DNA from 4 places in the Streptomyces sp. SAI-170 genome. Region 1 is predicted to be linked to each of the others. Evidence: riboswitches for the same ligand, from Rfam matches in the RefSeq annotation. Region 1 holds a riboswitch; each other region holds the start of a gene.
The links. Region 1 has a riboswitch for cyclic di-AMP ahead of RKD23_RS06990 (peptidoglycan DD-metalloendopeptidase family protein). Riboswitches for the same ligand answer to the same signal wherever they lie in the genome.

Region 1 (5,442 bases):
TACTCGTCCATGGACCGCGTCCTCGTCCACTCGGCGAGCTTCGGCTCCAACGCCCAGGCCATGGCGGCCGGCCTGGCTGTGCTGTCCGTCATGGAGAACGAGCAGATCGTCGCGAACGCGCGGGCCACGGGCGAGCTGCTGAGGTCCCGGCTCGCCGAGCTGGTCGACCGGTACGAGCTGTTGGCCGACGTACGCGGCCGGGGGCTGATGATCGGCATCGAGTTCGGCCGGCCCAGGTCGCTGAAGCTGCGCAGCCGCTGGGCCATGCTCCAGGCCGCCCGCAAGGGCCTGTTCGCGCAGATGGTCGTCGTCCCGCTGCTCCAGCGGCACCGCATCCTCACCCAGGTCTCCGGGGACCACCTGGAGGTGATCAAGCTGATCCCGCCGCTGATCGTCGGGGAGAAGGAGGTCGACCGGTTCGTCGACGCCTTCACCGAGGTCATGGACGACGCGCACAGCGGGGGCGGGCTGATGTGGGACTTCGGCAGGACGCTGGTGAAGCAGGCGGTGGGCAACCGCTGAGGCTCGACGTTGAGGCTACCGTGAGGTCTTTTGCCTCTGAGGCAACAAATTTGCCCGAGAGGCAAGCCTGCGGCTGAATGGAGAGCATGAGCTCTCACGAGACCGAGCCCTCAGCGGACGAGCCGGCCGCCGAGACGCCGGTGGGTGACCTGCCCGCCGTCGCGCCCCAGCTGCGGGCCCTGCGCCGCCGGGCCTCCCTCACGCTGGAGGCGGCCGCGCGGTCCGCCGGGCTCTCGCCCGCGCATCTGTCCCGGCTGGAGACCGGCCGGCGCCAGGCCTCGCTGCCGATGCTGCTCGCGCTCGCCCGCATCTACGGTACGACCGTCTCCGAGCTGCTGGGCGAGCGCGTCGCCGACCGGGACGCCGTCGTACGGGCCGCCGACATGGAGCCGACCCGGGCGGGCGGCTGGACCTACTGGCAGGCCGGCGCGCCCGGCCGCGGCATGCAGGCCCTGCGGGTGCACGTGCCGTACGGCTCCCAGGGCGACATCGTGCGCGTGCACCCCGGCGAGGAGTGGCTGCACGTCCTGACGGGGCGGCTGCGGCTGCGCCTCGGCGACAGCGCGCACCGCCTCGGTCCCGGGGACAGCGCGCACTTCGACTCGCTGACCCCGCACCGCATCGCCGCCGAGGACGAGGGCGGCGTCGACCTTCTCTTCGTCCACACCCTGCTGCAGAGCCCCACGGCCGCGCTGTGCCTGGGCCCCATGACGGGAGACACGCCATGAGCGACATCGAGGAGAAGTTTCCGCGCACCCTGTGGATCCGGCTGCTGATCTACATCGCGGCCGGGCACGTCTTCGCCGGGTTCCTCTATCTGCTGTTCGAGGTCGGAGCCAAGTAGGCCCCCGCCGCTCAGGCCGGCTCAGTCGAGCAGCCGGTCCCGCAGCAGCTCGCGGGTCTCGGGCGTCACACCGAGGCCCTGCTCCAGATAGGCGTCGACCCCGCCCCAAGTCTCCTCGATGGTCTCCATCGCCGCCGTCAGATACTCCGCGCGGGCGTCGAACAGCGGGCTGAGCAGCTCCATGACCTCCGGCGAGTAGGCGGAGGCGCCGCCGCCCCGGCGCACCTTGTAGCGGCGGTGCTTGGCGTTCGACTCCAGGTAGTCGGTGAGGATCGCGTCGCGCTCGACGCCCAGGGCCAGCAGGGTCACGGCGATCGACAGGCCGGCGCGGTCCTTGCCCGCCGCGCAGTGCATCAGGGCGGGGACGCTGTCCTCGGCGAGGGCGTGCAGCACCTGGGAGTGCTCGGCGGTGCGCTCCTTGACCATGATCCGGTACGAGGTGATCATCCGGTTCGCCGCCTTGCCGTCGGCGAGGATCGAGCGCAGCTGGTCCAGGTCGCCGTCGCGGACCATCTTCCAGAACTCGGCGCCGTCGGCCGGGTCGCTCAGCGGAAGGTTGACGTTGCGCACGCCCGGCAGCTCGACGTCCGGGCCCTCCAGCTTCTGGTCCGCCGCGTTGCGGAAGTCGAAGATCGTGTGCAGGCCCAGGGTGGCGAGAAAGGCCGCGTCCTCGGCGGTCGCGTGCGCGAGGTGGCCGCTGCGGAAGAGCACGCCCTGGCGCACCCGGCGTCCGTCGACGGTCGGCAGTCCGCCCACGTCACGGAAATTACGGACTCCGGCCAGCTCCGGCTCGGTCGACGGGACCTGCTGCGTCACGTGGGGCTCCCTCCGGTCGGGTCCCGCCGGTGCGGCTCGACCGACGGACACGTCCATGACCATACGACTGACTCTACGACACGGCTTCCCTGGGATATGTATGTGCTGCTTCTCCGTCTGCGTCACATCTGGGCTTTCTGTCCGAATTAGCGCCTTCCTTCCAACTCGCTCTGGAATAAAGGAACGTGGAGCAGCGTCACGTGAGCAGCGTCATAGCCGTGACCGTGCGTCGCCCGTCATGCTCACGTAATCAATGCGTTTTTCAAGGGCATTTGACGAATACGGAACGGCTGAATTGCACGGAGGGTGACCGGGAATTCCCGAAAGGGATCAAGAAGAAGGCCTTCGGGTGGAACCTCTTGCTTGTCCCTTTGCGTCTTGGTCGCTTACGTTCGCCACCGATCCGGACGGACGCCTAATCCTGCCGCCGACCGGAGCCCGCGCAAACCCACCCGTGTACGGCAGGAGCGGGGGACCCACAGGTACATCCGCCTGTTCCGGTCTCCGGAAACAGGCTCGGGGTTAAGCCGCGCCCGTCGCGGCCGGACATCTCCAGTCCGCACCCGACAGCTCACCTCGCAGGCGCCGGAGAGGAAAACGCCCATGCCCGCGAAGGGTAAGCACCGCCGTCCCAAGGCCCAGCGCCTGACCCGTTCCATCGCCGTCGCCGGTACCGGTGGCGCCGCACTCGCCCTGCCGCTTCTCGCGGCCACCGGTGCGAATGCCGCGACCGGACAGTCCGTCCCCGAGAAGGCCGTCAGCTCGGCCGCGGCGGTCCAGAAGACCGCCGTCACCACCAAGGCCGCCGAGAAGAAGGCCGCGACGCCGCGCACGTATTCCGTGAAGGTCGGCGACTATCTCTCGAAGATCGCCCAGGAGCAGCACGTCAGCGGTGGCTGGCAGAAGCTGTACCAGGACAACCGTGAGGTCGTCGGCAGCGACCCGTCGCTGATCCACCCGGGCCTGAAGCTGTCGCTCGGCAAGAAGGCCGCGGCCACGCAGTCCTCCGACTCCGACGCGAAGAAGTCCTCCGCGCCGCAGAAGTCCGAGGCGCCGAAGCCGGCCACGCAGTCCTCCGAGACCGCTGACTCCTCGAAGGCCTCCGAGCCGGCCGCCACCCAGGCGGACACCACCGCGGCGAACGGCTACACCGCCCCCGTGAGCGGAGCCACCGTCGGCACCGGCTACCGCGTGGCGGGCAGCATGTGGTCCAGCGGCTACCACACCGGCGCCGACTTCGTCGTCCCGACCGGCACCTCGCTCAAGGCCGTCGGCGCGGGCACCGTCGTCTCCGCGGGCTGGGGCGGCGCGTACGGCAACCAGGTCGTCGTCAAGCTCGCCGACGGCTACTACGCCCAGTACGCCCACCTGTCCGCGCTCTCCGTCTCGGCCGGCCAGACGGTGACCGCCGGGCAGCAGGTCGGCCTCTCCGGCGCGACCGGCAATGTGACCGGCCCGCACCTGCACTTCGAGATCCGCACCACCCCGGACTACGGCTCCGACGTGGACCCGGTCGCCTACCTCCGCTCGCACGGCGTCGCCATCGGCTGACGCCCGCGGCCCACACCGCCGAAGGCCGGACCCCGATCCCCGGGTCCGGCCTTCGGTGCGTCCGGACCCGGGGGTTCGTGGTCGCCGTGTTGCGGTGGTGTGGCGGAGTCCGCCGGGGTGTCGACAGCGGGGGCGGGTTGCGGCCAGAGTGGTCCCCGACAGGACGGCAAGCGCTTTCTTCTGACGTTCTGGCGCGTTCAGCGGTGCACGCCCACGCCGTCACGGCGGCCGTGGTCGAACTCACCGACGCGCGCCCGGAGTTCACCGCAACCACCGGTCGACACTCCGGGGCAGCCCCCGCTCACCCTTGCCGAAGGAGCCTCTTCCGTGACGACCACGCGCAGAACGTTCGGAGCCCTGGCCGCCGGAGCGGCCCTCGCGGCGCTCGCCCCGGCCGGTCCCGCGAGCGCGAGCCCCCGCCACGGGCGTCTGCTCGCCCACGACGACTTCCGGCACGGCCTCGGCCGGTGGGCGACCGAACTGCAGGACGGCGGCACGGTCACCGCGTCCGGCGGGGTGCTGGAGGTGGACGTACCGGCTGGGGCCACGGTCTGGTTCCGGCAGCGGCTCGAAGGCCCGTACGTACTGGAGTACACGGCCGTGCCGGTGTCCGAGGGCGGCGTCAACGACCGTGTCTCCGACCTCAACAACTTCTGGAACGCGGTCGACGCCCGCTCCCCGCACGACCTGTTCGCCACCCCGCGCGGCGGCGCCCTCGCCGAGTACGACCACCTCAGGACGTACTACGCCGGCTACGGCGCCAACGGCAACACCACCACCAGGCTGCGCCGTTACGTCGGGGAGGCGGGGGTCCGGCCGCTCGTGTACGACTACACCGAGCCGCTGCTCGTGCCGAACCAGCCCCACCATGTGCGGATCGTGTCGGCCGGATCGCGCGTGCAGTGGTGGAACAACGGCCGGCTCGTGTTCGACTACACCGACCCCGAGCCGTACACCGGCGGACACTTCGCCTTCCGTACGGTCTGGAGCCACTTCCGGATCAGTGAGTTCCGGATCTGGCGACCGCACCCCCAACAGGGCTGAACGGGAGGTTATTCCCGGACTTGCCGAGACTTTAGGCGTGGCTTATCTCACCGCCCGTCAACCCCTTCCTACGGTCGCGTAGGTCACATTCGAGGGGGAATCATGGGCCGATGTGGCAGACGATTCGAAGAGTGACAGCAGATCAGTGATCGGGTCGTACGTGGCGGTGGGGGACAGCTTCACCGAGGGCGTCGGCGACCCCGGCCCCGACGGGGCGTTCGTCGGCTGGGCCGACCGGTTCGCGGTGCTGCTCGCGGACCGACGGCCCGAGGGCGACTTCGAGTACACCAACCTCGCCGTGCGCGGGAAGCTGCTCGACCAGATCGTGGCGGACCAGGTGCCGCGGGCCGTGGAACTCGCCCCGGACCTGGTCAGCTTCTGCGCCGGCGGCAACGACATCATCCGGCCCGGCACCGACCCCGACGATGTCGCCGAGCGATTCGAGCGGGCGGTCGCCGCGCTCACCGAGGTGGCCGGCACGGTGCTGGTGACGACCGGCTTCGACACCCGTGGCGTGCCCCTCCTGAAGCATCTGCGCGGCAAGATCGCGACGTACAACGGCCATGTGCGGGCCGTCGCCGACCGCTACGGCTGCCCAGTGCTCGACCTGTGGTCCCTCAAGTCCGTCCAGGACCGCCGCGCCTGGGACCACGACCGGCTCCACC
Region 2 (5,442 bases), 780 kb from region 1:
AGCCCGCCCCGCGTGACGGCACGCTGCCCGACGTCATCGGCGATCAGCTGCGCCAGGTCGTCGAGGAGGAGGTGCCCGCGCGGGCGCTGATGGCCGCCTACCGGCTGCCGCAGGACGGCACACGCGCGTGCGACGCCGCCGACCTGGCGCTGACCGTCCTCGGCGGCGGCGAGTCCTCCCGCCTCTACAACCGGCTCGTACGACGTGACCGTACGGCCGTGGCGGCCGGCTTCGGCCTGCTGCGGCTGGCCGGGGCGCCCTCGCTGGGCTGGCTGGACGTGAAGACCTCCGGAGATGTCGAGGTGCCCGTCATCGAGGCGGCCATCGACGAGGAGCTCGCCCGGTTCGCCGAGGAGGGCCCCACCGCCGAGGAGATGGAGCGCGCCCAGGCGCAGTTGGAGCGCGAATGGCTGGACCGGCTCGGCACGGTCGCCGGCCGCGCCGACGAACTGTGCCGCTTCGCCGTCCTGTTCGGCGACCCGCAGCTCGCCCTGACCGCCGTACAGCGCGTCCTGGAGGTGACCGCCGACGAGGTCCGCGAGGTCGCCGCGGCGCGGCTGCGGCCCGACAACCGCGCGGTGCTCGTCTACGAGCCGCTGTCGCCCGAGTCCGCGGAGCACACCGAGGACGAGGACTTCCCCGAGGACCCGGAGGCCGAAGCCACGGTGGAGGCCGCCCACGACAACGACGAGGAGGCGGCCAAGTGACCGAGCTCGCCGCGATGGACTTCCACCCGCAGCCCAAGCCGGGCGAGGCCAGGCCGTGGGCGTTCCCGGCGCCCACGCGCGGGACGCTCGACAACGGCCTGACGGTGCTGCGCTGCCACCGCCCCGGCCAGCAGGTCGTCGCCGTCGAGGTGCTGCTGGACGCGCCGCTCGACGCCGAGCCGGCCGCCCAGGAGGGCGTGGCCACGATCATGGCCCGCGCTCTCTCCGAGGGCACCGACAAGCACTCCGCCGAGGAGTTCGCCGCCGAGCTGGAGCGCTGCGGCGCCACCCTCGACATGCACGCCGACCACCCCGGCGTCCGCCTCAGCCTGGAGGTCCCCGCCTCCCGCCTCACCAAGGCCCTCGGCCTGGTGGCCGACGCCCTCAGGGCGCCCGCCTTCGCCGACGGCGAGGTCGAGCGGCTGGTGCGCAACCGCCTCGACGAGATCCCGCACGAGCTGGCCAACCCGGCCCGCCGCGCGGCCAAGGAGCTCTCCCGGCAACTGTTCCCGCAGGCGTCGCGCATGTCCCGGCCGCGCCAGGGCACCGAGGAGACGGTCGCCGCGATCGACTCCGCGGCCGTGCGCGCCTTCTACGAGCGGCATGTGCGCCCCGCGACCGCCACCGCCGTGGTCGTCGGCGACCTGACGGGCCTGGACCTGGACGCCCTGCTCGGCGAGACCCTCGGCGCCTGGACGGGCTCCAAGGCCGCGCCGCGGCCCGTACCGGCGGTGACCGCCGACGACACCGGCCGGGTCGTCGTCGTGGACCGCCCCGGTGCCGTCCAGACGCAGCTGCTCATCGGCCGCGTCGGCCCCGACCGCCACGACCGTGTGTGGCCCGCCCAGGTGCTCGGCACGTACTGCCTCGGCGGCACCCTCACCTCCCGCCTGGACCGCGTCCTGCGCGAGGAGAAGGGCTACACCTACGGCGTGCGGTCCTTCGGCCAGGTGCTGCGCTCCGCGCCCGACGGCACGGGCGTGTCGATGCTCGCCATCAGCGGGTCCGTCGACACCCCGAACACCGGCCCGGCGCTGGCGGACCTGTGGACGGTGCTGCGCACCCTCGCCGCGGACGGGCTGACCGACGCCGAGCGCGATGTGGCCGTGCAGAACCTCGTCGGGGTGGCGCCGCTGAAGTACGAGACGGCCGCCGCCGTCGCGAGCACGCTGGCCGACCAGGTCGAGCAGCATCTGCCCGACGACTTCCAGGCGACGCTGTATCAACAGCTCGCCGCCACCGGCACGGTGGAGGCCACCGCGGCCGTCGTGAACGCCTTCCCGGTGGACCGGCTGGTGACGGTCCTGGTCGGCGACGCGGCGCAGATCAAGGAGCCCGTGGAGGCCCTCGGCATCGGTGAAGTCACCGTGGTGAGCGCCGAGTAGGGACGGCGAATTCGCGCCACACGCGCGTGGGCCCTGGTGACCGGAGCGTCATCAGGGCCCTCGTTTGTCCGAGTTGGCTGTGAATTGCAGGAGATGCTGCCCGTCTGCCCTGTGGCGTGCGCTACAAAAGCGCTGATCCATTAGAGGATCGAAAGATGATCCCCTTAGTGTCGTCCGGGCTGTTCGTCACGCAGTGCGCCGCATCCGCGGCACCGGACAGTCATCGCCGAGTCCCCCTACGGCGCGAGCCAGGGGAGCCGGGGACCCATCGCAGTCCCTGGGGTGAATCGGACGCCCGCGCGTGAAGCGAGGGGGTCCGTAGGAGACCTTCCTGCTCCGAACCCGTCAGCTAACCCGGTAGGCGAGAGGGAAGGAAAGGACCAGCCACTTCATGGCGTTCACGCGCGCCACCGGGAAGCATCGTCGTCCCAGCCGGATGCAGCGCAGCACCGCCCGTGCGGCGGGCGTCGCGGCGCTCACCACCACCGGCGTCATCGGCACCCTCGCGGGGCCGGCCCTCGCCGCCGAGCCCGAGGCCGAGCAGACCGGCCTGCTGCCGGTCGTCACCATCGGCGACTCCGTCGCCGAGCAGATCGACGCCCAGGCCGCCGCGCAGAAGCAGGCCGCCGAGGAGGCGCTCGCGGAGCAGCGGGCCGAGGAGGCCGCCGTCAAGCGCGCCGAGGCGCGGGCCGAGGCCGCCCGCGAGGCCAGGGAGCGCGCCGCCCGTGAGGCCGAGCGCAAGCGCCTGAACACCTTCGTGGCCCCGATCGCCGGCTCGTACGTCTCCACCGCCTACCAGGCCAGCAGCGCGTTGTGGTCCTCCGGCAGCCACACCGGCGTCGACTTCCACGCCGCCAGCGGCACCCTCGTCCAGGCCGTCGGCATGGGCACGGTCGTCGAGGCCGGCTGGGGCGGCGCGTACGGCAACCAGGTCGTCATCCGGATGCACGACGGCACGTACACCCAGTACGGCCACCTGTCCTCCATCGCCGTCGCGGTGGGCCAGTCGGTCGTCCCCGGCCAGCAGATCGGCCTGTCCGGCGCCACCGGCAACGTCACCGGCCCGCACCTGCACTTCGAGGCCCGGACGAGCCCCGAGTACGGCTCCGACATCGACCCGGTCGCCTACCTCCGCTCGCACGGCGTGAACATCTGACCGACAGGTCTTCCCCGAAAGCCTCGACAGCCCAGAAAGCCCCGGCTCCCGCAGCCGGGGCTTTCGGCGTTCCGGTCGCCGCCCGGCGGCCGATTGTCCAAAAAATATCCATGGATTCCGGCCCGCCGTCGGAAATGCGGCCGCATTGCAATAGAGTCGCTGAACACACGTCAATCGTCGACGTTTCACGGGGATTAAAGGCGGAGGTCGGTCATGCGTGTTCCGGCGCACTCGGTATGCACGGCGATCCGGGACGACATCGTCGCGGGGGTCCACGAACGCGGCAGCCGGCTCACCGAGGAACTGCTCGCGCGCCGCTACGGCGTCTCGCGCGTCCCCGTCCGCGAGGCGCTGCGCACGCTGGAGGCGGAGGGCTTCGTCGTCACCCGGCGGCACGCGGGCGCGTGTGTCGCCGAGCCCACCGAGCAGGAGGCCGCCGACCTGCTGGAGATGCGCGTGCTGCTGGAGCCCCTGGGTGCCGCACGGGCCGCCCAGCGCCGCACCGAGGCCCATCTGAAGGTGCTGCGCGGCCTCGTCCGGCTGGGCCAGGAGCGGGCCAGGCGGGGCAACAGCGAGGATCTGCGCTCCCTGGGCGGCTGGTTCCACGAGACGCTGGCCCAGGCGTCCGGCAGCCCCGCTCTGGTGTCGGTGCTGACCCAGCTGCGGCACAAGATCGCCTGGATGTACACCGTGGAGGCGCCGTCCGGCCCCGTGGACTCCTGGGCCGAGCACGGCGCGATCGTGGACGCCGTCGCGCGCGGGGACGGCGAACGCGCGCGGGCGATCACCGCGCTGCACACCGAGCGGGCGATCGCCGCGCACCGGCTGCGCTTTTCCGGCGGCGCCGATCGCGCGGAGCGTGTGAGGACTTCGCAACATCCCGTAAACATGTCGGGCGTGCGGCATTAACACGGGCACCGTATACAAAGAGGGAGTAATTCCCCGGGGTTTATTTCTGCTGCCCGGAAACCGCGCTCGAGCGGGATATGCGAAAGGCTCGCCCGATAATTCGGACGAGCCTTTCGCTCAATGTCCTCAGACGGTCTCGGGAAGCTCCTCGAGACCCTCGGCGACCAGCTTGGCCAGGCGGTCGAGGGCGGCGTCCGCACCCTCGGCGTCGGAGGCGAGGACGATCTCCTCGCCGCCCTGGGCGCCCAGGCCGAGGACGGCCAGCATGGAGGCCGCGTTGACGGGGTTGCCGTCGGCCTTGGCGATCGTCACCGGGACGCCTGCGGCCGTGGCGGCTCGGACGAAGATGGAAGCGGGGCGGGCGTGGAGGCCCTCGGCCCAGCCGACGTTGACGCGGCGCTCAGCCATGTGTTGCTGCCCTTCAGTGCTCAGGGTTGTCTAGACCAGTGTTCCACACGTGAAGCGTCTCCGGGACAGACGTATGGCCCGTCCCGGGGTGGCAGCCGGACCGCGGCCTCGGTCCGACCCCACGTCCTCACAGACTGCCCCGCGCCGTTGTCGTACGCGAGCCGTACTCTGGGCCCCATGCAGAGCGCGCCGGACCGGCAGGAGTACCCCGCCCACTGGGAAGCCGACGTGGTGCTGCGCGACGGCGGCACCGCACGCATCCGCCCCATCACCGTCGATGACGCCGAGCGTCTGGTCAGCTTCTACGAGCAGGTCTCGGACGAGTCGAAGTACTACCGCTTCTTCGCGCCCTACCCGCGCCTGTCCGCCAAGGACGTCCACCGCTTCACGCACCACGACTTTGTGGACCGGGTGGGTCTCGCGGCCACGATCGGCGGCGAGTTCATCGCCACCGTACGCTACGACCGCATCGGCACCAACGGCCTGCCGGCGTCCGCGCCCGCCGACGAGGCCGAGGTCGCCTTCCTGGTCCAGGACGCCCACCAGGGACGCGGCGTCGCCTCCGCCCTGCTGGAGCACATCGCGGCGGTCGCCCGTGAGCGCGACATCCGCCGCTTCGCCGCCGAGGTGCTGCCCGCCAACACCAAGATGATCAAGGTGTTCACGGACGCCGGGTACACCCAGAAGCGCAGCTTCGAGGACGGCGTCGTCCGCCTGGAGTTCGACCTGGAGCCCACCGACCGCTCCGTCGCGGTGCAGCACGCGCGCGAGCAGCGCGCCGAGGCCCGGTCCGTACGGCGGCTGCTCGCGCCCGGCTCCGTCGCCGTCGTCGGTGTCGGACGCACCCCCGGCGCCGTCGGCCGCAGCGTCCTCGACA
Region 3 (5,442 bases), 2.0 Mb from region 1:
CGGCACAGCGGCCGTCACGGCGACGACGCTCAGCAGGAGCATGCAGACAGTCATGCCACGGGCTCCGGATCCTGATCGGGAGGGGTCGGCTGCGGGGCAGGCGGGCGGTGCACGGTGGAACGCCGGGCACCTCACCCTCCGGCCGACGGACCGGACCGGCGATCGCCCGCCGCCAGTATGACGGCGACGGGCGAGCGACGTAACAAATCCAGCACGACCGCTCCGCGGAACGAGCACCCCGGTGCACCCGCACGGTGATCCCGGCCGCATCCGATGCCGTTCGGCGACTCGGCCGCACTCGCTCCGGCGACCTGGGCCGCATCCGGTTCCTCGGCCGGACTCGCCCCGGCGACCCGGGCCGCATCCGTTCCTCGGGCGCACTCGCCCGGTGACCCGGGCCGTATCCCGTCCGGCGACTCGGCCGCAGGGCGACTTGGCCGCGGTTGCCTGGCGACCCGGGCCGTATCCCGTGCCCACCCGCGGAGCCGGTCGGCTCACCCGCGGAGCGGCTGGCTCAGGCCGTCCGTCCCGGGGCGATCCGGCCCGTGACCTCGCCGAGGCCCACTCGGGTCCCGCCCGGCCCGGGGGCCCAGGCGGTCAGGGTGACGACGTCGCCGTCCTCCAGGAACGTGCGCTTGCCGTCGGGGAGTTCGAGGGGGTCGCGGCCGTTCCAGGTCAGTTCGAGGAGGGAGCCGCGCTGGGCCTCGGTGGGGCCGCTGATGGTGCCGGAGCCGTAGAGGTCGCCGGTGCGCAGGGAGGCGCCGTTGACCGTCATGTGGGCGAGTTGCTGGGCGGCTGTCCAGTACATGGTGGAGAAGGGAGGTTCGGAGACGACATGGCCGTTGATCGCGACGGAGAGGTGCAGGTCGTAGCCGTGGGGCTCCTCGTCGGAGTCGTCGAGGTAGGGCAGCAGCGGGTGGGTGCGCTCCGGCGGGGCGACGCGGGCCTCCTCCAGCGCCTCCAGCGGGGTGATCCACGCCGACACGGAGGTGGCGAAGGACTTGCCGAGGAAGGGGCCCAGGGGGACGTACTCCCAGGCCTGGAGATCGCGCGCGGACCAGTCGTTCAGGAGGCACAGGCCGAAGACGTGGTCGCGGAAGCCGGCGAGTGGCACCGGGCTGCCCATGGGCGACGGCGTGCCGACGAGGAAGCCGACCTCGGCCTCGATGTCGAGGCGGACGGACGGGCCGAACACCGGGGCCGGGTCGGTGGGGGCCTTGCGCTGGCCGGCGGGGCGGATCACGTCGGTGCCGGAGACCACGACCGTGCCGGAGCGGCCGTGATAGCCGATCGGCAGGTGCTTCCAGTTCGGGGTGAGGGAGTCCTCGGCGTCGGGCCGGAACATCTGGCCGACGTTACGGGCGTGGTTCTCGGAGGCGTAGAAGTCGACGTAGTCCGCGACCGTGAACGGCAGGTGCAGGGTCACCGAGTCGAGCGGGTGCATGAGCGGCTCGATGGTCTCGCGGTACGAGGGCACCGTCACCCACGCCGTCAGCGCGCGCCGGACGTCCGACCAGGCAGTGCGGCCCGCGGCCAGCAGCCGGTCCAGGGAGGGCTGGGCGAGCAGGGTGGCGTAGGGGGAGCCGAGGGCCCGGGCCGCCGCGCCCGCGTCGAGGACGTGGTCACCGAGCCGGACGCCGACGGTCCGCTCGTCCGGGCCTCCGGTGGAGAACACACCGTACGGAAGGTTGTGCGGGCCGAAGGGGTCGCCCTCGGGGACATCGAAGGGGGGCATGCGGTTGTGCCTCGCTCTCGTGCGTGCCGTGTGCGGTGCCGTGCGGCCGCCCACCGGTGCGGGGCACAGGTGGGTGGCTGGGCCACACGTTACGGCCGAGGCGGCCGTCTTGGGCAGTGCCCCAGGGCTCGGCGAGGTCCCGCCGCCGGGACGGGGAGAGGAAGGCGCCGGGCAGGCAGGCCGTCGGCCCGGGAAGCGACACCTGGGGGTGAATTACCGGAGCGCGAAAGGGAGTTGAAGGGGCGCGTGGGCTGGGAGGAGGCGCCTTGCGAGGGTCGGTTCGCGCCGGGGTGGGGGCGCGCGATGTCCGTATTCTCTGATCATGGCCGCACCCACCGCATATGCCGAGCGCACCACGTACTCACTCATCGCCACCGATCTGGACGGCACGCTGCTTCGCGGCGACGACACCTTCTCCGATCGGTCGCGGGCCGCTCTGACGCTGGTGGCGCACGCCGGCGCCCGACATCTGGTGGTGACCGGCAGGCCCGCGCCCCGGGTGCGCCCCCTCCTCGAAGACCTGGGCTGTACGGGGCTCGCGGTGTGCGGGCAGGGCGCGCAGCTCTACGACGTCGGCGCCGACCGGCTGCTGTGGTCCGTCACCCTGGACCGGGAGCTCGCCGAGACCGCGCTCGGCAAGATCGAGGCCGAGGTGGGGCAGGTGTACGCGGCCGTGGACCAGGACGGCGTCGACGGGCTCACCCTCATCGAGCCCGGCTACACGATGCCGCACCCGACCCTGCCCGCAGTGCGGGTGCGCCGCCGCGACGACCTGTGGTGCGAGCCGATCAGCAAGGTGCTGCTGCGCCATCCCGACCTGAACGACGACGAGTTGGCGGCGGTGGCGCGGGCGGTGGTGGGTTCGCTGGCGACGGTCACCATGTCGGGGCCCGGGACGGTGGAGCTGCAGCCGTGCGGCGTCACCAAGGCGACGGGCCTGGCGCTGGCGGCCCGCCGGCTCGGTCTGACGCCCGCGGACACCCTCGCCTTCGGTGACATGCCCAATGACATCCCGATGTTCGACTGGGCCGCGCACGGCGTGGCCATGGCCAACGCGCACCCGGAACTGAAGGCGGTGGCCGACGAGATCACCTGCTCGAACGAGGACGACGGCATCGCCGTCGTCCTCGAACGGCTCTACGGCTGAGGGGCCGAGAGGTGATCAGTACGCGCCGAAGACGTTGTCGATCGAGCCGTAGCGGGCCGCCGCGTAGTTGCAGGCGGCGGTGATGTTCGCGACCGGGTCGTACGGGTCGAAGGCGGTGCCGGGCACGTGGTACGCCGCGAAGGTGGGGTCGATGACCTGGAGCAGGCCCTTGGACGGGGTGCCCGCGAGCGCGTTGGAGTCCCAGTTGTTGATGGCGAGCGGGTTGCCCGACGACTCGCGCATGATGTTGCGGTAGATGCCGTCGTAGCTGCCCGGGATGCCGTTCTGGGCCATGACGTCGAGCGACTGGCGGATCCAGCCGTCGAGGGTGTTCGGGTAGATGGTCGCCGACGTGGTGGTCGTGGGGGCGGCCGAGGCGCCGGTCGCGCCGACGAGCGGCAGGGCGAGCGCGGCGGCGGCCACACCGGCGGCGGTGAGGGCACGGGCGAGACGGGGGCGGCGGTTTGCATGCGTGTGCGCAGGCATGGGGAACGTCCTCTCCGGCGCCTGCGAGGTGAGCTGTCGGGTTCGGGCGGAAAGGTGCCCGGCCAGGCCCGAAGAGGCATGGCTTGACCCCAAGCCGTGCCGGGTGTCGTGGCTGGTACGACGTCCGGTACGGCGACTTACCTAGGTCCCCCGCTCCTGCCGCTGCGTGGTCGGTGGATGCCAATGGGCGGCGGCAGGATTCGGCGTCCGCCCGGCAGGCCGGGAACGTATGCGAGAGCACATGGGCGAAACAAGTACCGGATTCACACAAAGCACCGGTCGGGCAAGATCAGTCCGTTTGTGGCACTTGATCCTTTATGGCGACATCCGCTCAACCAGGCGGCGGGGCCCCGTGCATGCCGCGAGGGCCGTTCGCCGCGCGCCCGGCCCCGCAGTGAGCCATCTCACCGTCAGTCACAAGAGCGGCAATTAGGGCATCAGCCCCAACTCGCCCTCAATCGGCGGTCCGTGGAATCCGCCGCTCCCAGGTGCGGTGGAAGACGACCTCGCCGCCCTCCGTGCACACCACCTCGTCGGAGGTGACGAAGTGCTCCGCGTCGCAGCCGATCTCCGAGCGGGTGCGGACGGTGGTGGCCCAGGGCAGCTCGGGCCGGTGCAGCCCGATCGACCACTCCGAGCGGGCGCGGGCCGACAGCGGGTCGTCGGAGCGGATCGTGTACGTCTCCAGCGCCTCCTCGGTGAGCTCGAGGCCGTCCGGGTACACGCGCGTGCCGCCCCGAACCGGAAGGGCCTCCAGGCGCCACACGTCCTCGGCGACCTCGCGCACCACCAGCCGCTCCGGCCGCGGCTCGTCCAGGGTGGCCGGCAGGCTCACCCCCAGCGGCTCGGCCTGCTCGGGCTCCTCGAAGGCGACCTCCGCGCCCGCCCGGCGAGAGCGCACCGGCAGCTCCAGCGTGCTGCCCGCCGGGTCAAGCGTGAAACCGGCCGCCGACTCCGGCTCGGGCCACATCCACGGCCAGTACGCCGAGGAGACGGCGAGCCGGATGCGATGCCCGGCCGGAAAGGCGTACCCGGCGGCGCTAAGGGAGAAGTCCGCCGTCTGCGACGTCCCCTCGGCCACGAGGTCGAGCATCCCGCGTGTGACCAGCGTCGAGGACCCGTCCGGGGCCACGTCGCACAGCCGGGCGGCCACCTGCCCGCGCGGCGTCGCGCAGCTCAGCCGCAGCCGCACCCGGGGCCGCCCCAGCACCCAGGTCTCCTCGCCCACCTCGAACTCGAAGCACGCCGACCGTGCGTCCTCCTCGCGCTGGTCGGGCGGCAGATCGGCGTCATGGCCGAGCGGGCGGAAGCGGCCGGCGTCCACACCGGTGTGCATCGGCGACCGTACGACGACGGGGGCGCCCTGGAGGGCGTACGTCACCGGCGTCACCAGCGGCGACGGCCAGGCGGGCTCGCCGGTCCAGCGGCCGGGCAGCGCCGGCTGCGCCGTGGCCGGGCGGTGCGCGTCGGTGACGTAGGAGCGCAGCAGGGGCTCGCGCAGGACGCCGGTGTCCGCGCCCTTGAGCCAGTGGTCCCACCAGCGCAGCGTCTCCTGGAGGAAGCCGATCGCCGGGCCGGGCGGCCGGTCGCGGTCGGGGTAGCGGTGGGGCCAGGGGCCGAGCAGGCCGCGGACCCGGTCGGCGGGCAGGCGCTCCAGCAGGTGGAGCACGGTGTCGCGGTACGGGTCGTGCCAGCCGCTCACCGCGAGCACGGCCGCGCGGATCGCGTCGGGGTCGACACTGCCGCCGCCCTGCGGCCAGGGAGCGTCCCCGGGCTGCGGGTCCAGCCACGCGTGCACCACCGGCGAGACGGCCTCCAGGCGCTTCAGCCACAGATCGCGCCAGTCCTGACCGGCGTACGACGGATCAGGCGGGAGGCAGACGCGGGCGAGGGCCGCGGCGGAGCGGGTCTGCACCTCTTCCGCCCGGACGGAACCCGAGGCGGAGTGCGGTTCGTTGTCGGGATGGTCGTCCGCGCAGCAGACCGCGACGACCGCCCTGAGCGGCTCGGGCGCGAGAGCCGCGACACGGAGGGAGCTGAGGCCGCCGCGGCCGATGCCGAACATGCCGACCCT
Region 4 (5,442 bases), 3.0 Mb from region 1:
CTGGTGGCAACGCACCTGGGTGCGCTACGCCGCGCTGATCACCCTGCTGGCGCTGTCCGGGCTGGTGATCCTGGCCCTGGTGCGCGAGCAGACCGGCACGGACGGCTTCCTGGTGGGGCTGGGCCTCGCGGTGCTGCCCGTTCCGCTGCTCATAGCCGCGTTCCGCTGGCTGGACCGCGTGGAGCCGGGCCCCTGGCGCAATCTGCTGTTCTCCTTCGCCTGGGGCGCGTGCGCGGCGGCGCTGATCGCGATCGTGGCGAACAGTTTCGCGACGCGCTGGATAGCGACGGCGACGGCCGACCCGTCCAGTGCCGACACCCTCGGCGCGACGGTGATAGCGCCGGTCGTCGAGGAGTCCGCGAAGGCGGCCGCGATCCTGCTGCTGTTCCTGTTCCGCAGAGCGGACTTCACCGGGATCGTCGACGGCGTCGTCATCGCCGGTGTCACCGCGACCGGCTTCGCGTTCACGGAGAACATCCTCTATCTGGGCAACGCCTTCGGCACCGACCAGCTCACCGGCGACAGCGGCATCGCGTCCGTCACCGCCGCGACCTTCTTCGTCCGCGTGATCATGTCGCCGTTCGCGCATCCGCTGTTCACCGTCCTGACCGGCATCGGCTTCGGCGTCGCCGCGCTGTCCGCCGAGCGCCAGACCCTGCGCCGCACGGCCGTCCCCCTCTGCGGCCTCCTGCTGGCGATGGGCATGCACGCGCTGTGGAACGGCTCGGCGACCTTCGGCGAGTTCGGGTTCCTGGCGGTGTACGGGGCGTTCATGGTGCCCGCGTTCGGCCTGCTGACGTGGCTGGTGATCTGGACCCGGCAGCGGGAGCTGCGCACGGTGCGCGAGGAACTCCCGCCGTATGTCGCGGCGGGCTGGCTGACCCCGGCGGAGCCGTACGCGCTCGGCTCGATGCGCGCCCGCCGGCTGGCCCGCGAGTACGCCGACCGTCACCTGGGCAAGCGGGCGAAGCGGGCCGTGGCGCAGTACGAGGCGTACGCCACGTCCCTGGCCTTCCTGCGGCACCGGGCCCGCCGCGGCCGCGCGAGCGCCGACTTCGTCGTACGGGAGCGGGCGCTGCTGCACGAGCTGTGGGCCCGCCACGAGGTGGCCCACCCGGCTCTGCAGTACGCGGCCCGGGCGACGACACCGGTCCGGGCGTACTACGCGCCCGGCTACGGCTACGGGATCCAGCCGCACCCGGCCTACCCGGCCCAGCCGCTGTACCCGGCGTACAACCCGTACCGGTCCTAGGGCCTGCCCCTAGGTCTTAGGGCCTGCCCCTAGGCAGACGAAACCGGCAGCCCTGACGTCGGGGGGTTGTCGTCAGGACCGCCGGGGTTTCAGTCGAGCCGAGGGGGCGTCAGGGGTTCAGACCCCGGTCCCGCAGCCATGCCATGGGGTCCACGCCGGCCCCGTCGATGTGCACCTCCAGGTGCAGGTGCGGCCCGGTCACGTTGCCGGTCGCGCCGACGCGCCCGATGACATCGCCCGTGTTGACCGTCTGGCCGACGCTGACGTTGATCGAGGACTGGTGGGCGTAGCGGATCTCGGTGCCGTCCTCAAGGGTGAGAACGGTGCTGTAGCCGTACGACCCGCTCCAGCCGGCCTCGGTGATCGTGCCGGTGTGGACCGCCTTGATCGGCGTACCGGTGGGCGCGGCGAAGTCGAGGCCGGTGTGGTAGCCGGAGGACCACATCGAGCCGGCCTGGCCGTAGGTGGAGGTGATCGTGTACGAGGAGGTCGGCAGCGTGTACTGGCGGGCCAGCTCGGCGAGGCGCTCGGCCTCGGCCTTCTTGCGGGCCTCTTCCTCCGCGGCGGCCTTCTCGGCGGCGGCCTTGGCCTCCGCCTCCTTCTCGGCCTGGGCGGCGGCCTCGGCGGCCTTCTTCTCGGCAGCGGCCTGAGCCGCGGCCTGGGCCGCCTGGGCGGCCTTGGTGTCGGCCTGGTCCTGCTGCTGGGCGGCCTGCGCCATGATGCGGGCGCGCAGTGCCTCACCGGCGTCGGCGGTGCCCTCGGTGGCGTCGGCCGTGTCGGTGCCGAGGCTGCTGAGCGGGGCGGCGGCCTCGGTGGTCTCCTCGGCGGGCGCGTCGTCGGAGATGAGGGAGCCGATGGAGGGCAGGTCGGGCATGGAGATGGCGACCGGCGGCTTGCCGGACTGGGCGCTGGCCATGCCGCCGGCGCCGACCGCGGCTATGACGCCGACGCCGAGGACGGTGGAGCTGCGGGCGAGTCCGCCGCCGCGCTGCTTGGCGACGCGGTGGCGGCCGCGGACGGGGCGGACGGAGTCCGCGGTGGGGTTCCACTCCTCCCACGGTCCCTCGTCGGTGGGGTGGCCGCCGTAGACGAACGTTTCCTCGGTCTCGGCGGTGCGCTGGCCCGGCATGAACGGGGCATGCGGGGCAGGGCGGTTGGACGCCACGTGGGCGTGCTCCTTTCCTTCCTTCTCGCCTACCGGGTTAGCTGACGGGTTCGGAGCAGGAAGGTCTCCTACGCGCGTATATGCCACCGTGTGTCCACGGCGAAATACGCCCGATTCACCCCAAGTTGGTGGTTCCCCGGTTCCCTGACGGGATTCGGCGCGTGCGCACGGAGCCGTCTCTTGTGACGGCTGGGACGACCGCGCTGCGTTATCGGACGTTAATAGAACCGGGCCTCCAATTCCAAGCCGTTCGGCTTGATCATTAACGCGATCGACAGGGACGTAGAACCCACGAGGGGCGAAAAACGGGCGAGTTGACCGGGCCTCAGTACCGTCCGAGTTTTTGATGGTGACTCAGATGTTATGCGCAGGGCGCTCGCCCGGTCACAGCACGTCACCCCGGGCCCGGGCGCCGTACGGCGAGCAGCGCCATGTCGTCGGCGAGGGCGCCTCCGGTGTGCCGGCGGACCTCCTCCGCGAGGGTGCGCAGCAACTGGCCGGGGCCGCGGAAGGTGCGCCCGGCGAGCCGCGCCTCGGGGCCGTAGAACACCCCGCGGGCGTCACGGGCCTCGGACAGACCGTCGGTGAAGAGCAGCAGGGTGGCACCGCCGGGGAGGGGGTGCTCCTCGGTGCGGTCGGGCCGGCGGCCGAGGTCGCTCATGCCGAGCGGCAGGGCGGGCCGGTGGGCGGACAGCGGGACGAGGGTGCCGTCGGCGTGCAGCACGAGCGGGGCGGGATGGCCGCGGTTGAGGAGGCGTACGACGCCGTCGCCGTGCGGGAGTTCGGCGAGCACGGCCGTGGTGAACCCCTCGTGGGCGTCCAGCCCGTCGCGCCGCGTGCCCTCCCGGTCCAGGGCGCGCTCCAGCCGCTGGGCGACCGCCTCCAGCGTGGCCTCCTGCTCGGCCGCCTCCCGGAACGCCCCGATGACGACGGCGACCGCCGACACCGCGCCCATGCCCTTGCCGCGTACGTCCCCGACCACGAGCCGCACCCCGTGCGGGCTGTCCTGCACCGCGTACAGGTCGCCGCCGATGAACGCGTCCTCCTGCGCCGCCTCGTAGCGCGCGGCGATCTCGAACCCGCCGATCCGCTCGGCGGGCTCAGGCAGCACGGCCCGCTGCGCGGCCTCGGCGATCTCGCGCGCCGAGGCGAGGCGCTCGTCGCCGCGACGCACGAGGATGTTGATGACGACCGCCAGGAAGGACACCGTCACCACGGTGACCAGCTCGGTGACCGACTCCACGTCCAGGACGATCCCCATCAGCAGATGCACGCCCAGTACGACGACGACCGCGGCGGCCCCGGTGAGCAGCGTGCCGCGCCGGGAGTAGAGCGGGGCGGCGACGAGGGGGGCCGCGGTGAAGAAGGGGACCGCGGTGTACGCGGCCGGCGTGAAGCGGTCGTAGGCCGCACCGGCGGCAATCAGCACGGCGGGCAGGGCGCGGACGAGGGTCCGGGTGCAGGAGATCCGCCGCCGCTCGGGGGGTCTGGTGCTGGGCGCGGGGGCGTCGGGGTCGGGGGGCGCTGGGTTGCCGGGGTTGGAGTCTGCGAGGTCGCCGGGCTTCGGGCCCGCGGGGTCGCCGGGCTTCGGGCCCGCGAGATCGCCGGGCTTCGGGTCTGCGAGATCGCCGGCCTCCGGGCCCGCCGGGTCGCCGGGCTTCGGGGCTGCGGGGTCGCCAGGCTTCGGGTCTGCGAGATCGCCGGCCTCCGGGCCCGCCGGATCGCCGGGCTTCGGGGCTGCGGGGTCGCCAGGCTTCGGGTCTACGGGATCGCCGGCCTCCGGGCCCGCGAGATCGCCAGCCTCCGGGCCCGCGGGGTCGCGGGGGTTCGGGTCCGCGGGATCACCGGCCTCCGGGCCTGCGGGATTGCCGACCTCCGGGCCCCCGAGATCGCCGACCTTCGGGCCCACGGAGTCGCCGGGCTTCGGGCCCGCGGGATCACCGGCCTCCGGGCCTGCGGGATTGCCGACCTCCGGGCCCCCGAGATCGCCAGCCTCCGGGCCCACGGAGTCGCCGGGCTTCGGGCCCGCGGGATCACCGGCCTCCGGGCCCGCCGGATCGCCAGCCGCCGGGCCCACAGGATCACCAGGCTCCGGACCCGCCGCATCCCCGGCCCCGGCGTGCCCCCTCGCGCCGGCTCTCCGCTCGGGCCCCAGCTCACCAGGCGGCACCACTCGTACTCCCGCAGCGCGTGTCGGCGCGGGCCGCGAGTCGGGCCCCGTCCGTCCAAGGGTCGCCGCGGCGGGTGCGGGCGGCGAGCGGGGGAGTCCGACCGGGGGACCGGGGGAAGGCGGGGTGACAGGTGTGCGGGAAACACTCAGGGCCGGTATCCATCTGCATGGATACCGGCCCTGAGTCTTCAGTAGCGGGGACAGGATTTGAACCTGCGACCTCTGGGTTATGAGCCCAGCGAGCTACCGAGCTGCTCCACCCCGCGTCGTTGAAACCAGTGTACGCCATCCGCGGGACATAAAGCGAAACGTTTAGGCCCACCCCTCTGACCTGCGGGTTTCTCCAGATCAGCCGAGCAGATGAGCGTTGGGCGCCTTGGCCGCATCCTCGTACTCCGCGAGGACGAGGACGTCGACGCCGCGGGACGCGAGCAGCCCGCTGCCGTCCGCGTCGGTGACGAAGGTGTCGGGTTCGCGCCAGGCGGTGACCACCCGGTGTACGCCCGCGTCGAGGATCAGCCGGGCGCAGGGCGCGGGCCGGGAGGCGCGGCGGGCGCAGGGTTCCAGGCTGGAGTAGACGGTGGCGTCGGGCAGCCGCGGGTCGGCCGGGTCGATCTTGGCGAGCGCGGCCTCCTCGGCGTGCACCACCGGGTCGTCGCCCTCGCGGGAGTGGCCGCGGGCCAGCTCGGTGCCGTCGGCGGCGACCACGACCGCGCCCACGCTGAACGCCGTCCGCGACGGCGGGCACAGCGCCGCCAGCTCGCAGGCGAGGGCGAGCCAGTGCCGGTCGGCGGGCACGGCGACGCCGCCGGCGCCGGGCGCGGTGGGCTCGTACCGCATCAGTACGACGTCCTC

Region 2: it holds a riboswitch for cyclic di-AMP, as region 1 does, so the genes downstream of both, RKD23_RS10150 (M23 family metallopeptidase) here and RKD23_RS06990 (peptidoglycan DD-metalloendopeptidase family protein) in region 1, are expected to answer to the same signal.
Region 3: it holds a riboswitch for cyclic di-AMP, as region 1 does, so the genes downstream of both, RKD23_RS15730 (transglycosylase SLT domain-containing protein) here and RKD23_RS06990 (peptidoglycan DD-metalloendopeptidase family protein) in region 1, are expected to answer to the same signal.
Region 4: it holds a riboswitch for cyclic di-AMP, as region 1 does, so the genes downstream of both, RKD23_RS20025 (M23 family metallopeptidase) here and RKD23_RS06990 (peptidoglycan DD-metalloendopeptidase family protein) in region 1, are expected to answer to the same signal.

What each region holds. Positions count from the first base shown of each region.
Region 1 covers NZ_JBMGQD010000001.1:1,518,891-1,524,332, reverse strand. The annotation lists gene RKD23_RS07010 (aspartate aminotransferase family protein) at 1-522, shown strand, start outside; gene RKD23_RS07005 (helix-turn-helix domain-containing protein) at 609-1,250, shown strand; gene RKD23_RS07000 (DUF6126 family protein) at 1,247-1,366, shown strand; gene RKD23_RS06995 (tyrosine-protein phosphatase) at 1,388-2,182, opposite strand; cyclic di-AMP (ydaO/yuaA leader) riboswitch at 2,622-2,782, shown strand; gene RKD23_RS06990 (peptidoglycan DD-metalloendopeptidase family protein) at 2,786-3,733, shown strand; gene RKD23_RS06985 (DUF6250 domain-containing protein) at 4,061-4,777, shown strand; gene RKD23_RS06980 (SGNH/GDSL hydrolase family protein) at 4,923-5,442, shown strand, end outside.
Region 2 covers NZ_JBMGQD010000001.1:2,296,810-2,302,251, reverse strand. The annotation lists gene RKD23_RS10160 (M16 family metallopeptidase) at 1-707, shown strand, start outside; gene RKD23_RS10155 (M16 family metallopeptidase) at 704-2,092, shown strand; cyclic di-AMP (ydaO/yuaA leader) riboswitch at 2,307-2,471, shown strand; gene RKD23_RS10150 (M23 family metallopeptidase) at 2,484-3,248, shown strand; gene RKD23_RS10145 (GntR family transcriptional regulator) at 3,462-4,157, shown strand; gene RKD23_RS10140 (HPr family phosphocarrier protein) at 4,284-4,565, opposite strand; gene RKD23_RS10135 (GNAT family N-acetyltransferase) at 4,743-5,442, shown strand, end outside.
Region 3 covers NZ_JBMGQD010000001.1:3,544,223-3,549,664, reverse strand. The annotation lists gene RKD23_RS15745 (M56 family metallopeptidase) at 1-54, opposite strand, end outside; gene fahA (fumarylacetoacetase) at 515-1,735, opposite strand; gene RKD23_RS15735 (HAD family hydrolase) at 2,058-2,882, shown strand; gene RKD23_RS15730 (transglycosylase SLT domain-containing protein) at 2,898-3,368, opposite strand; cyclic di-AMP (ydaO/yuaA leader) riboswitch at 3,372-3,554, opposite strand; gene RKD23_RS15725 (CocE/NonD family hydrolase) at 3,823-5,442, opposite strand, start outside.
Region 4 covers NZ_JBMGQD010000001.1:4,475,254-4,480,695, reverse strand. The annotation lists gene RKD23_RS20030 (PrsW family intramembrane metalloprotease) at 1-1,252, shown strand, start outside; gene RKD23_RS20025 (M23 family metallopeptidase) at 1,362-2,417, opposite strand; cyclic di-AMP (ydaO/yuaA leader) riboswitch at 2,429-2,587, opposite strand; gene RKD23_RS20020 (PP2C family protein-serine/threonine phosphatase) at 2,812-3,885, opposite strand; tRNA gene RKD23_RS20015 (tRNA-Met) at 4,780-4,853, opposite strand; gene RKD23_RS20010 (dihydrofolate reductase family protein) at 4,936-5,442, opposite strand, start outside.